DNA from 2 places in the Arthrobacter sp. NPDC056886 genome. Region 2 is predicted to be linked to the other one. Evidence: riboswitches for the same ligand, from Rfam matches in the RefSeq annotation. Region 2 holds a riboswitch; the other holds the start of a gene.

Evidence for each region. A riboswitch is a leader RNA that binds a small molecule or an ion and turns the genes downstream of it on or off. The one in region 2 is predicted to bind S-adenosylmethionine.
Region 1: linked by a shared signal. The riboswitch ahead of ACFRJ8_RS09545 (DUF1737 domain-containing protein) and the one ahead of ACFRJ8_RS10860 (homoserine O-acetyltransferase) in region 2 are both predicted to bind S-adenosylmethionine.

What each region holds. Positions count from the first base shown of each region.
Region 1 is NZ_JBHUBT010000004.1:303,189-309,036, reverse strand. It holds gene ACFRJ8_RS09565 (UDP-N-acetylglucosamine 1-carboxyvinyltransferase) at 1-999, shown strand, start outside; gene ACFRJ8_RS09560 (glutamate--cysteine ligase) at 1,118-2,317, shown strand; gene ACFRJ8_RS09555 (O-succinylhomoserine sulfhydrylase) at 2,376-3,584, opposite strand; gene ACFRJ8_RS09550 (rhodanese-like domain-containing protein) at 3,585-3,995, opposite strand; gene ACFRJ8_RS09545 (DUF1737 domain-containing protein) at 3,992-4,303, opposite strand; SAM riboswitch class IV at 4,349-4,464, opposite strand; gene ACFRJ8_RS09540 (hypothetical protein) at 4,824-5,780, shown strand.
Region 2 is NZ_JBHUBT010000005.1:236,196-242,043, forward strand. It holds gene ACFRJ8_RS10855 (bifunctional o-acetylhomoserine/o-acetylserine sulfhydrylase) at 48-1,364, shown strand; SAM riboswitch class IV at 1,525-1,640, shown strand; gene ACFRJ8_RS10860 (homoserine O-acetyltransferase) at 1,652-2,791, shown strand; gene ACFRJ8_RS10865 (MFS transporter) at 2,958-4,337, shown strand; gene ACFRJ8_RS10870 (LysR family transcriptional regulator) at 4,429-5,328, opposite strand; gene mmsB (3-hydroxyisobutyrate dehydrogenase) at 5,534-5,848, shown strand, end outside.

The DNA of each region.
Region 1 (5,848 bases), on a different contig from region 2:
GACGAGACCGACATCTACCGGCTGCCATACGCCGGCGGCTGCGACCTCGGCACCCGCACAGTGCAGCCGCACATGCAGGCACTGCGCCAGTTCGGCCTGAGCGTGGAGGCGAAGTCCGGATTCTACGCGGTACAGGCGCCGCCGTCGGACGCCCATGACCGCTCCTTCGTGCTGAGCGAACGCGGCGACACCGTCACCGAGAACGCCATCATGGCCGCAGCCCACCGCCGCGGCACCACCATCATCCGCAACGCCAGTCCCAACTACATGGTGCAGGATCTCTGCTTCTACCTGCAGATGCTCGGGGTGGAGATCGCTGGGGTGGGCACCACCACGCTGGAGATCACCGGCCGCCCGTCGATCGACGCCGACGTCGAATACTTCCCGTCCGAGGACCCGATCGAGGCGATGAGCCTCATCACCGCCGGCATCGTGACGAACTCGGAAGTCACCATCCGCCGGGTCCCGATCGAGTTCATGGAAATCGAACTCGCCACGCTCGAGCAGATGGGCCAGCGGCTCGAGGTCTCCGGGGAATACTTTGCCCGCAACGGCCGCACCCGCCTGGTGGACGTTACCACCAAGCCTTCGGAGCTGCGGGCGCCGGAGGACAAAATCCACCCGATGCCTTTCCCCGGCCTGAACATCGACAACCTGCCCTTCTTCGCGGTGATCGCCGCCAACGCCCACGGCCAGACCATGATCCATGACTGGGTCTACGAGAACCGGGCCATCTACCTGACGGAACTGAACAAACTGGGCGCCCAGGTCCAGCTGCTCGATCCCCACCGGATTTACGTCAACGGGCCCACCAAGTGGCGTGCCGCCGAGGTGGGCTGCCCGCCGGCACTCCGCCCCGCCGCCTGCCTCCTGCTGGCCATGCTGGCGGCCCGTGGCGTCTCGGAGCTGCGCAACATTTATGTCATTGAGCGCGGCTATGAGGACCTGGCCGAACGGCTCAACACCATCGGCGCGAAGATCGAGTATTTCCAAGACTAATTCCACTGAGCCCAAGTAATGCGGGGTCACTCCGCGCCCATCCAAAAGGGTGAGCTGGGTGCGGAGTGAGCCCGTTGGGCGAGGGGCGTTTCTGCCGATCCTGACGCACAATAGATTCATGCGCACGTTCGGCGTGGAGGAAGAACTGCTGATAGTTGACCCCGAATCGGGGATGCTGCTTGCCCTCGCCGACCTGATGCTGCCCAGCCTGGTGCCGCCGAAGGAGCCGGACGCCGCCAGGATTCACGCGACGGAGAAACCGGTCCACGAGGGCGCAGACTTCAGCTATGAGCTCAAGCTCGAGCAGATCGAGACCCAGACGCATCCGTGCCTTGACTACACCGAGCTGCTCCGGCAGCTCAGGCGGGGCCGGGACCTGGCGGACCAGGCGGCGCGGGCGCACGGCGGCCGCGTCGCAGCCCTGGCCACGTCGCCCCAAGGCTCCGCCACGCACCTGACGCCGAATCCGCGCTATATGACCATGCAGCAACGCTTCGGGCTCACCGTCCGGAACCAACTGACCTGCGGCCTCCACGTGCACACCTTTGTGCAGTCCCCGGAGGAGGGCGTGGCCGTGATGGACCGGATCCGCGACAAGCTTGCCGTGCTGATAGCACTCAGCGCGAATTCCCCGTTCTGGAACGGGGCCGAGACCGGATTCGAGAGCTACCGCACCCAGGCGTGGAACCGCTGGCCGGGGTCCGGTCCCACGATGATCTTCGGCAGCCTGCCCGTCTACCGCCGGGTGGTGACCCGGCTGGTGCAAAGCGGGGTCCTGATGGATGAGGGCATGGTCTATTTTGACGCGCGGCTGTGCCGGCAGCATCCCACCGTGGAGATCCGGGTCGCCGATGTGTGCCTGCGGGCCGAGGACGCTGCCCTGATTGCCGTCCTGGTGCGCGCCCTCGTGGAGTCGGCGGCGCGGGAGTGGGACGAAGGCGTCGACCCGGCCCCGGTGCCCACGCTGCTGCTGCGGATGGCCGCCTGGCAGGCCAGCAACTGCGGACTGCGCGGGGAGCTCCTGGACTTTGGAACCTTCACCCCTGCCCCGGCCGCCGACGTGGCCAGGGCGCTGGTGGATTTCGTGGCCCCGGTGCTTGAGGAGCAGGGCGAGCTGGAGCTGGTGCGCGCGGGCGTCGAACGGATCCTGGCGGAGGGCACCGGTTCGCAGCTGCAGCGCGGGCCGTTCCGGGCGGGCGGACTGCCCGCCGTCGTCGAACGGGCCATCGAACTGACGGCTCAGGGGCCCGCGCGGGGTACCGCCCCCAAGGGGCGAGCCGACGAGGGCTCGCCCCTGGGCCCGGTGCGCAGGGGCTGACGGGAGCCGGCAGCGTCAGTTCCGCTCGGGGGGTAGACCTGAGCGCCAGACCTGCCCGCTAGACCTGCTTGAGCGCCTGGCCGAGGTCGCGGATCAAGTCCTCGACGTCCTCCAGGCCCACCGAAAGCCGGACCACGCCGTCGCTGAGCCCGATCGCCGCACGGCCTTCCGGGCCCATCGCGCGGTGCGTGGTGGTGGCCGGGTGCGTGATGAGCGTCTTGGCGTCGCCAAGATTGTTGGAGATGTCGATGATCCGCAGCGCGTCCAGCAGCGCGAAGGCGGCCTGCTTCGCAGTGCGTCCCGGCGAAGGCGAAAGCTCCAGCGTGAGCACGGTCCCGCCGGCCTTCATCTGCTTCACCGCGAGCGGGTACTGCGGGTGGGAGGGCAGCAGCGGGTACAACACCGAGCCGACCGCAGGCTGTCCCTCGAGCCATTCAGCCAGCCGCAGGGCCGAGGCCGAGGAATGGTTGACGCGCAGGGCCATGGTCTCCAGGCCCTTGGTGAGCACCCAGGCATTGAAGGCCGACAGCGCGGGACCGGTGTGCCGCATGAGCTGCTTGACGGGCCCGTCAATGAATTCCTTGGTGCCCAGGATGGCCCCGCCCAGGACCCTGCCCTGGCCGTCGATGTGCTTCGTGCCGGAGTAGACCACCACGTCCGCGCCGAGGTCTCCGCAGCGCTGCAGCAGCGGGGTAGCGAAGACGTTGTCGACCACCACGGTGGCGCCGGCCGCATGCGCCAGTTTGCTCACGGCGGCGATGTCCACGATTTCCTGCATGGGGTTCGACGGCGACTCGAAGAACACCGCCGTGGTCGGCTCGGACAGCGCGGCCTGCCACTGCTCCAGGTCCGGTCCGTCCACGAAGACCGTCTCGACACCCCAGCGCGGCAGGATTTCGTTGAGGATCACAAAGCACGAGCCGAACAGCGAGCGGGCTGCAACCACGCGGTCGCCGGCAGCCAACAGCGCGCCCAGGGCGGTGAAGACGGCGGACATGCCGGACGCGGTCGCAAAACACGCCTCGGTTCCCTCGAGCAGCCGGAGCCGCTCCTGGAACGTCGCGACGGACGGGTTGCCGTAGCGGGAGTAGACGAAGCGCTCGTCCTCCCCGGTGAAGGCGCGCTCGGCGGCGGCCGCGGACTCGTAGACGAATCCCGAGTTGAGGAAGATTGGCTCGGTGGTTTCCTGGAAGCCGGTGCGGTCCAGGCCGCCGCGGACGGCCTGGGTGTCGGCGGCCCAGCCGGCGGCGTCGGGATTGAAAGTCACTTAGATCTTTCCGAGGTTGGTGGGCAGGCCGCGGTTCTTCCAGCCGTTGACAGTGCGTTCGCCAAAGCGGTCGGTCTCGCCTTCGAAGCCCTCAAGAACGTTGTACGAGGTGTAGCCGGCGGCTGTCGCGGCCGTCGCGGCGGCGATCGAGCGGGCACCGGAGCGGCAAAGGAACACCAGCTCGACGGCGGTGTCCTCCGGTGCCTGCCGCTTTAGCTGTTCCACGAAGTGCGGATTCGGCGCGCCGCCGGCGAGGGTCCACTGGATGAAGAGCGGATCGTTTTCCGTCGCTTTCGTGTCCGGGATGCCGATATGGGCCCATTCGCCCTCGGTCCGGACATCCACCAGAATGGCTCCAGCCTCAAGCTTGGTCCACGCCTCAGCGGGGCTGAGGTCTCCTGCGTAGCTCATGCGTGGCCCTCGAATGCCCCAACAGCGTCAAACTCGTCGGCGTCGAGCTCATCAACCGCATTGGCCACGGCGGCGTCCGCGCTCGCAATGGCAGCCGGCAGGACCAGCGCCTGCGCCACGATCACGGTGCTGCCGTTGAAGCTGGCGGCGGGGCTTCCATGCAGGACATAGCCCTCGGCCAAGGCGGCCGACACGCGCTCACAAAAGGCGCGGTCATCTGCGCCGGTGAACAGGCGGTAAGCCAGTCTTTCCTCGCCGCCGGTCGCCGCACTGGGGGCTGCAGCGGGGGCGGCTGAGGTACTGAGTATTTCGGGTACAGCGGGTGTTGACGTGTCGGGCACGACGGATCTCCTCTTTCACGCTTGCAGCTCGAATGGTCGATATGCCGAGTATTCACCTGAGGCACCCCGCCGCGAAAAGGGAGGGTTGCCGACCGGCCAGTCAGGGCTTGGCACCGGTTCTCATTACTCCCCAAAAACGTAACACCAACGACGCCGGCCCGCACGGCCGCCGTCGTCATGTTCCGTAACCGGGTCACGCCCAACGGGCTGGCGGATCGTATGCGTGCACCTCAAGCAAGTAGTAGCGGGCTCCAACTTCGGGTATTGCCCACTCGTGTGTGCGCCGACGTTTCGCCGTCTACTAGGGGAATGGTCGTGCGTGTCGGCCGGAGTCGCGGCTGACTCGAGCAGTCCGTCAATCAAGCAGTCCGTCAATCAAGCAGTCCGTAAAACGAGTCGTCTGTCCGTCACCAAGTCCGTGAATCGGTGGCCGGAACCGTCGGAGCCGCAGCCGCGGCCCGGCCGGTGACGGCGGAATGGAGCAACTGTGGGCCCGCGCATACTGGTTACCGGGATAGCAAGCGCCGCCGGCCGGACGGTCGCGGCGCAACTCGAAGCCCGCGGCCTTCCGTATCTCGGCTCCGACGCCCGCGCCGACACACGCCACGCGGAGCCTGCTCCCTCCGCAGCCGCGGTCAGGCTCTTGCCCGCGACGGACCCGGACATGATCCTGGACCTGCGCCGGGTGGTGGATCGCGAAGCCATCAACGTCATCATTCCGACCCTCACCGTGGAACTTCCGGCCCTGGCCGCGGCCCGTGCCGGATTCGCCCAGGACGTGCGAATTATCGTGGGCGACCCTGCTGCGGTGGCGCTCGCCAACGACCACCTGTTTACCACCTGGGCGTTGCAGGCAGCCGGCATTCCAGTGCCGCGGTTCGGCGTTCCGGGCGACCTCGCCGCCGCGCCGGCATCCCTCGCCGGCCTCAGCGGCCCCGTGGTGGTCAAGCCGCGGGTCTTCGAAGGCTCCCGTGGGGTCCACGTGCTGGCCGGAACCGCCTCCGTCACCTGGAAGAACATGCCCACAGGGCAGCTTGTCCAGGAGTTTATCCCGGGCGCCGACTACGTCTGCCTGGTGTTCGGCACCCCGGCACGCAACGCGATGGCGCCAGTAGCGGTGGTCCTGGAGAAGACCAGGACTCCGTATGGACGCGCCGGCAGCGACGAGGTAAGCCGCAGGGTGCCGGCCAGCGAGGCCGGGGACGTGCGCAAGCTGGGCCTGGCCGCCGTCCGCACGCTCGGGCTGACCGGGCCAGTCCAGGTCCAGATCCGCCGCCGCGCGGACGGAACCCCCGTGGTGCTGGGCGTCTGCGCGACCCTCGGGGAGAACAGCACGTGGGCCCCGGAAATGCTCGACGCCGTGCTGGCAACGTTCATGCTCCCGGCGTTCAACCCCGCCTCGTTCCGGCGGTGCCCGGCAATTCCCGCGGACGCCCTGGGGTGAGGCGCCAGCGTAGATGAAAATGTCCGCCACGGTCCGGTCAGTGCGTGATGAGATGGGATCCATGTCGG
Region 2 (5,848 bases):
GGCCCCAAGTCCCGCCGGTGCTGTGCCCAGTTCTTTGAGGAGCATCAATGTCCAACGCCTGGTCCTTCGAAACCCGCCAGATCCACGCCGGCCAGGAGCCGGATAGCGCCACCGGCGCGCGTTCCCTGCCGATCTACCAGACGACGTCGTTCGTGTTCCCGAGCGCCGAAAGCGCCGCGAACCGCTTCGCGCTCGCCGAACTCGCCCCCATCTACACCCGGATCGGCAACCCCACCCAGGACGCCGTGGAACAGCGCGTGGCCAGCCTGGAAGGCGGCCTCGCGGCGCTGCTGCTCAGCTCCGGCCAGGCGGCGGAGACCTTCGCGATCCTCAACATCGCCGAGGCCGGCGACCACGTGGTGGCCAGCCCCAGCCTGTACGGGGGAACCTACAACCTGCTCGCCCACACGCTGAAGAAGTTCGGCATCTCCGTAACTTTCGTGGAGGACCCGGACAACCTGGAACAGTGGCGCGACGCCGTCCGGCCCAACACCAAGCTGTTCTTCGGCGAAGTGGTCTCCAACCCCCGCCAGGACGTCCTGGACATGGAGGGCGTCTCCCGTGTGGCGCACGAGGCCGGGGTGCCGCTGGTCGTCGACAACACGCTCTCCACCCCGTACCTGATCCGGCCAATCGAGTGGGGCGCGGACATCGTGGTCCATTCCGCCACCAAGTACCTCGGCGGGCACGGCGCCGCGATCGCCGGCGTGATCGTGGACTCCGGCAACTTCGACTTCGGCAAGGACCCGGAGCGGTTCCCCGGCTTCAACACCCCGGACCCCACCTACAACGGCCTGGTCTACGCCCGCGACCTCGGCGCGGACGGCGCGCTGGGCGCCAACCTTTCGTACATCCTCAAGGCCCGCGTCCAGCTCCTGCGCGACCTCGGCTCCGCCGTGTCCCCGTTCAACGCGTTCCTCATCGCCCAGGGCATCGAAACCCTGAGCCTGCGCGTCGAACGCCATGTCGCCAACGCCACCAAGGTGGCGCAGTGGCTCGAGGCGAGGGACGACGTCGACTCGGTCGCCTACGCCGGGCTGCCGTCCAGCCCCTGGTACGAGCGCGGCCGCAAGTACGGGCCCAAGGGAACCGGCGCCGTCGTGGCGTTCAACATCGCCGGGGGAGCCGAGGCCGGCAAGCGGTTCGTCGATGCCCTCGAACTGCACTCGCACGTAGCGAACATCGGCGATGTCCGCTCCCTGGTGATCCACCCGGCGTCAACCACCCACAGCCAGCTCTCGCCCGAACAGCAGACCATCGCCGGCGTGAATCCCGGGCTGGTGCGGCTTTCGGTGGGCCTGGAGTACATCGACGACATCCTCGCGGATCTCGACGCCGGATTCCGCGCTGCCAAGTCCGCCTAAGGAAAACGGCCACGTAAACCTGGCGGCCGGTCGGCCGGTTTCCCGTGAACGGGACCGCCGGCCCCCGGCCGTCAGACGGCGGAGCTCTCAGATGCCCGGGCTGTCACATGGAAGTCACAATCTTCGTGATTTCCGCACCCTCTTTCGTAGACTCGTACCAGGTCATGAGTGCCAGCGACAGCCCCGGCTTGCTGGCCGGCAACCCTCCTTTTGCGGCGGGGTGCCCCGGGTGAAGACCTGGCCTGCCGGTCAGCTGACGGCAGGCAAGCGCGAAGATAGGTCCTCACATGACGATTGCCGTCACCCGCACGGGTGTTCCCGAAACCAAGCCATCCCGCAACCCGGACGGAACCGTCCAGTACGTCAGGATCGGTGACCTGCAGCTCGAATCAGGGATTCCGCTGCCGGATGTGGTCCTCGCCTACGAGACGTGGGGGACCCTGAATGCTGAAGCCTCCAACGCCGTCCTTATTGAACATGCCCTGACCGGCGACACGCACGTGACCCGCGGCGACAGCGAGGAGCCCGGCTGGTGGGAGCAGCTCGCCGGACCCGGGGCCCCCGTGGACACGGACAAGTACTTCGTCGTTTCAATCAACATCCTGGGCGGCTGCCACGGATCCACGGGACCCTCCACGCCGGCGCCGGACGGGCGCCCCTGGGGATCGCGGTTCCCGCTCGTCACCCTGCGGGATACCGCCGCCGCGGAGGCGCGGCTGGCCGACGCCCTGGGCATCGGCAGCTGGTACGCCGTGCTGGGCGGCTCCCTCGGCGGCGCGCGCGCCCTTGAATGGGCCGTCACCTTCCCCGGCCGGGTCCGGCGCTGCGCCGTGATTTCTGTCGGCGCCAGCAGCACGGCCGAACAGATTGCTTTCGCGCAGGCCCAGACCCTGGCCATCCGCCAGGACCCCCACTTCAACGGCGGAAACTACTACGGCGGCCCCGAACCCGAAGCAGGGCTCGCCCTCGCCCGCCGCATCGCGCACATCACCTACCGCTCCGCGGCCGAACTGGACGGCCGGTTTGGCCGGAACCCGCAGGAGCCCGAGGCGCCCCTGGAAGCCGGGTCGCTGGCCGGCCGCGGGCGCTACCAGGTGGAGAGCTACCTGGACCACCAAGGCAGCAAGCTGGTCCGGCGCTTCGACGCGAACAGCTACATCGCCATTACCGAAGCCCTCATGAGCCACGATATCTGCCGGGGGCGCGGAAGCCTCGGGGAGGCCCTGGCCCCGGCCACCGCCGAGTTCCTGGTGGCCGCGGTGGACTCGGACCGGCTGTATTTCCCGGCCCAGTCCCGTCAACTGGCCGAAGCCCTGCCGGGCGGGCCGGAAGTGCACATCATTGAAGCGCCGATCGGCCACGACGGCTTCCTGACAGAAATCGGCCAGCTCAGCGGCCAGCTGCGGGAGGCCTTCTTCGGCCACTAGGCGCGACCTCTTGTGCATTTTTGCAGATGCGCTCTGCACTAATGGCCGTTGAGGCTCAGGGCGGGAGCGTCCATACTCATGGGGAATGACGCCATGTGCCCTACATCACTGGCGTCCTCAGCCCAATGGTCCACAGGGTGTCGACGGAGACACCGAAGGAGTCACGATGAGTACGGAAAACGCCGCAAGGCGCGCTGAAGAAACGGACGTCAAATCGTCCGGCCTGAAGAAGGTTGTAACGGCCTCCATGGCCGGCACGGTGGTTGAGTGGTATGAATTCTTCCTCTATGCCTCCGCGGCCACCCTGGTCTTCGGCAAGCTGTTCTTTCCCAATTCCGGTACGGAGTTGGATGGCATCATAGCCGCGTTTGTCACCTACGCGGTCGGCTTTGTTGCCCGCCCCATCGGTGGCATCGTCTTCGGCCACTTCGGCGACAAATTCGGCCGCAAGCAGCTGCTCCAGCTGAGCATCATCCTTGTCGGTGTTGCCACCTTCGCAATGGGCTGCCTGCCGACATTCCAGCAGATCGGCTACTGGGCCCCCGCCCTCTTGGTCTTCCTGCGCTTCGTCCAGGGCTTCGCAGTCGGCGGTGAGTGGGGCGGCGCAGTCCTCCTCGTTGCCGAGCACAGCCCGAGCAAGTCCCGCGGATTCTGGGCGAGCTGGCCTCAGTCGGCGGTTCCGATGGGCAACCTGCTGGCCACTGGTGTGCTGTTCACCCTGTCCGCCACGCTGTCCTCCGCCGAGTTCCTCAGCTGGGGCTGGCGTGTGGCCTTCTGGCTCTCTGCTGTGATCGTGATCGTCGGCTACTACATCCGCACCAAGGTCCAGGACGCCCCGATCTTCTTGGAGGCCCGCAAAGAGGTCACCGTGGAGAACAAGGGCTACGGCGTCGCCGAAGTCTTCCGCCGCTATCCGCGTGGCGTCTTCACCGCGATGGGTCTGCGCTTCGCGGAGAACATCCTCTACTACCTTGTGGTCACGTTCTCCATTACCTACCTGAAGGTCGTGGTCCAGACGGACACCTCGCGGATCCTGCTGCTGCTGCTCGTCGCGCACCTGGTCCACTTCGCCGTGATCCCCATGGTCGGCAAGCTCTCCGACAACTTCGGCCGCAAACCGGTCTACATGGCCGGTGCTGTCCTCGGCGGCACCTGGGGCTTCTTCGCCTTCCCGATGATGGACACCAAAAACGACCTCGTCATCCTCGCTGCCATCACCATCGGTCTGCTGTTCCACTCTCTTATGTATGCCGGCCAGCCGGCCATCATGGCCGAGATGTTCCCGACCCGGATGCGCTACTCCGGTGTCTCGCTGGGCTACCAGGTCACCTCGATCGTGGCCGGTTCGCTGGCTCCGATCATCGCCGTGGCCTTGCTGAGCCAGTACAAGTCCTCCACGCCGGTGGCGATTTACCTCCTCGGCGCCTGCGTGGTCACGATGGTGGCCGTGTTCTTCCTGAAGGAAACCCGCGGCATCTCCCTGCACGACGTCGACGCCGCCGATGCCCGGGGCACGGCCGACCTCCTCGCCGCCTCCAAGAAGTAACAGCGAATCAACGCGGCAACAGCCCGGGTCCCGCACTGCGGGGCCCGGGCTGTTGCCGTTTGTGCCAGCCGGCTCATCCTGCCAGGACTGCTCAGCCAGCCAGGACGTTCTGGCGCTCCCGGATCTCGCCGCGGATCGCCTCGAGCACGGCACGGACGGGGGCTGAACGCAGCGCCTCGGGCCGGGCCACGGCCCAGACGGGCAGCTGGCGCTGGAAGTCGTCCGGCAGGACGGGCAGGAAGCCGGACCTGCCCGCGACAAGGAAGTTGGGGAGCAGGCCTATCCCGGCGCCCCGCCGGACGGCCTCCAGCTGGGCGAAGACGCTGGTGGCTTGGAAGCTGGAGCGCGGTACCGGCAGCTGCGTGGAGCGGTGCCCCAGTTCGGCCACCTGGAGCGCCGACTCCACGTAGGAGACGAAGCCGTGCTGCCGGACATCGTCGAGTGTTGCCGGCAGCCCGTGTTCCTGCGCATATCCGGGACTGGCGTACAGCCTGAGGAAATAGTTGCTCAGGAAGATGGCCTGGGCGTTTGCGGTGTCCATGTTGCCCACCACCACTTCCAGGTCCACGCCGGAGCGGTTTTGGCTCGCCTTGCGCGTGGCGCTGAGTAACTCGACGTTGAGCAGCGGATTGGCCCGCTGCAGCCGCACGAGCGCCGGGGCCAGGAATTCGGCACCGAAGCCGTCCGGAGTGCTGATCCGGACAAGGCCGGAAACAACGTCGCCGGAGCGGGCAATGCTGCTGGACAGGGCACCGAGAGTGCCCTCGATGGCCTCCGCGGCCGCGACGGCCTGGCTGCCGAGCTCGGTCAGCTCCCAGCCGTGCGGGCTGCGTTCCAGCGTCCGCCCGCCGAGCTGCTTGTCCAGGGCCAGGACGCGGCGGGAAATGGTGGTGTGCGTGGTGCCAAGCGTCTCCGCCACCGCGTTGAACCGGCCCAGCCTTGCCACGGTCAGCAGGATCAGCAGGTCATCGGGGCTCGGAAGCCGACGCAAGTCCACGGTTGTCCCTCTTCAGCGAGTGTGTCGTCAAACGGATACGGGGAGCCGGCACCGCCGGTGTGCATCTGTGCACATGGCATCTGTGATTTTTTCCCTTGATTGCACTCTATCAGCGGTGTGATGCTGGACACCGGGACGCCAGGGTTTCGGCCTTGAGGCCAGAGCGCCCGGCAGCACATCAAGCAAAGGAGCTTAAACCATGGCAATCATCGCCTGGATCGGACTCGGAAACATGGGCGGATCCATGTCCGTCAACCTCTCAAACGCCGGACATGAGGTCCGCGGCTTCGACCTCAACACCGCAGCCGTTGCGGCCGCCGAGGCCGGGGGAGTCAAGGCCGCCGGCAGCATTGCCGAGGCCGTCGCAGGCGCCGACGTCGTCTTCACCATGCTTCCCAAGGGCGAGCACGCCCGTGCCGTGTACCTCGGCGAGGACGGCGTCCTGGCCCACGCAGACACCCGGACCCTGCTGGTGGATTCCTCCACGATCGATATCGCTTCCGCGCAGGCCCTG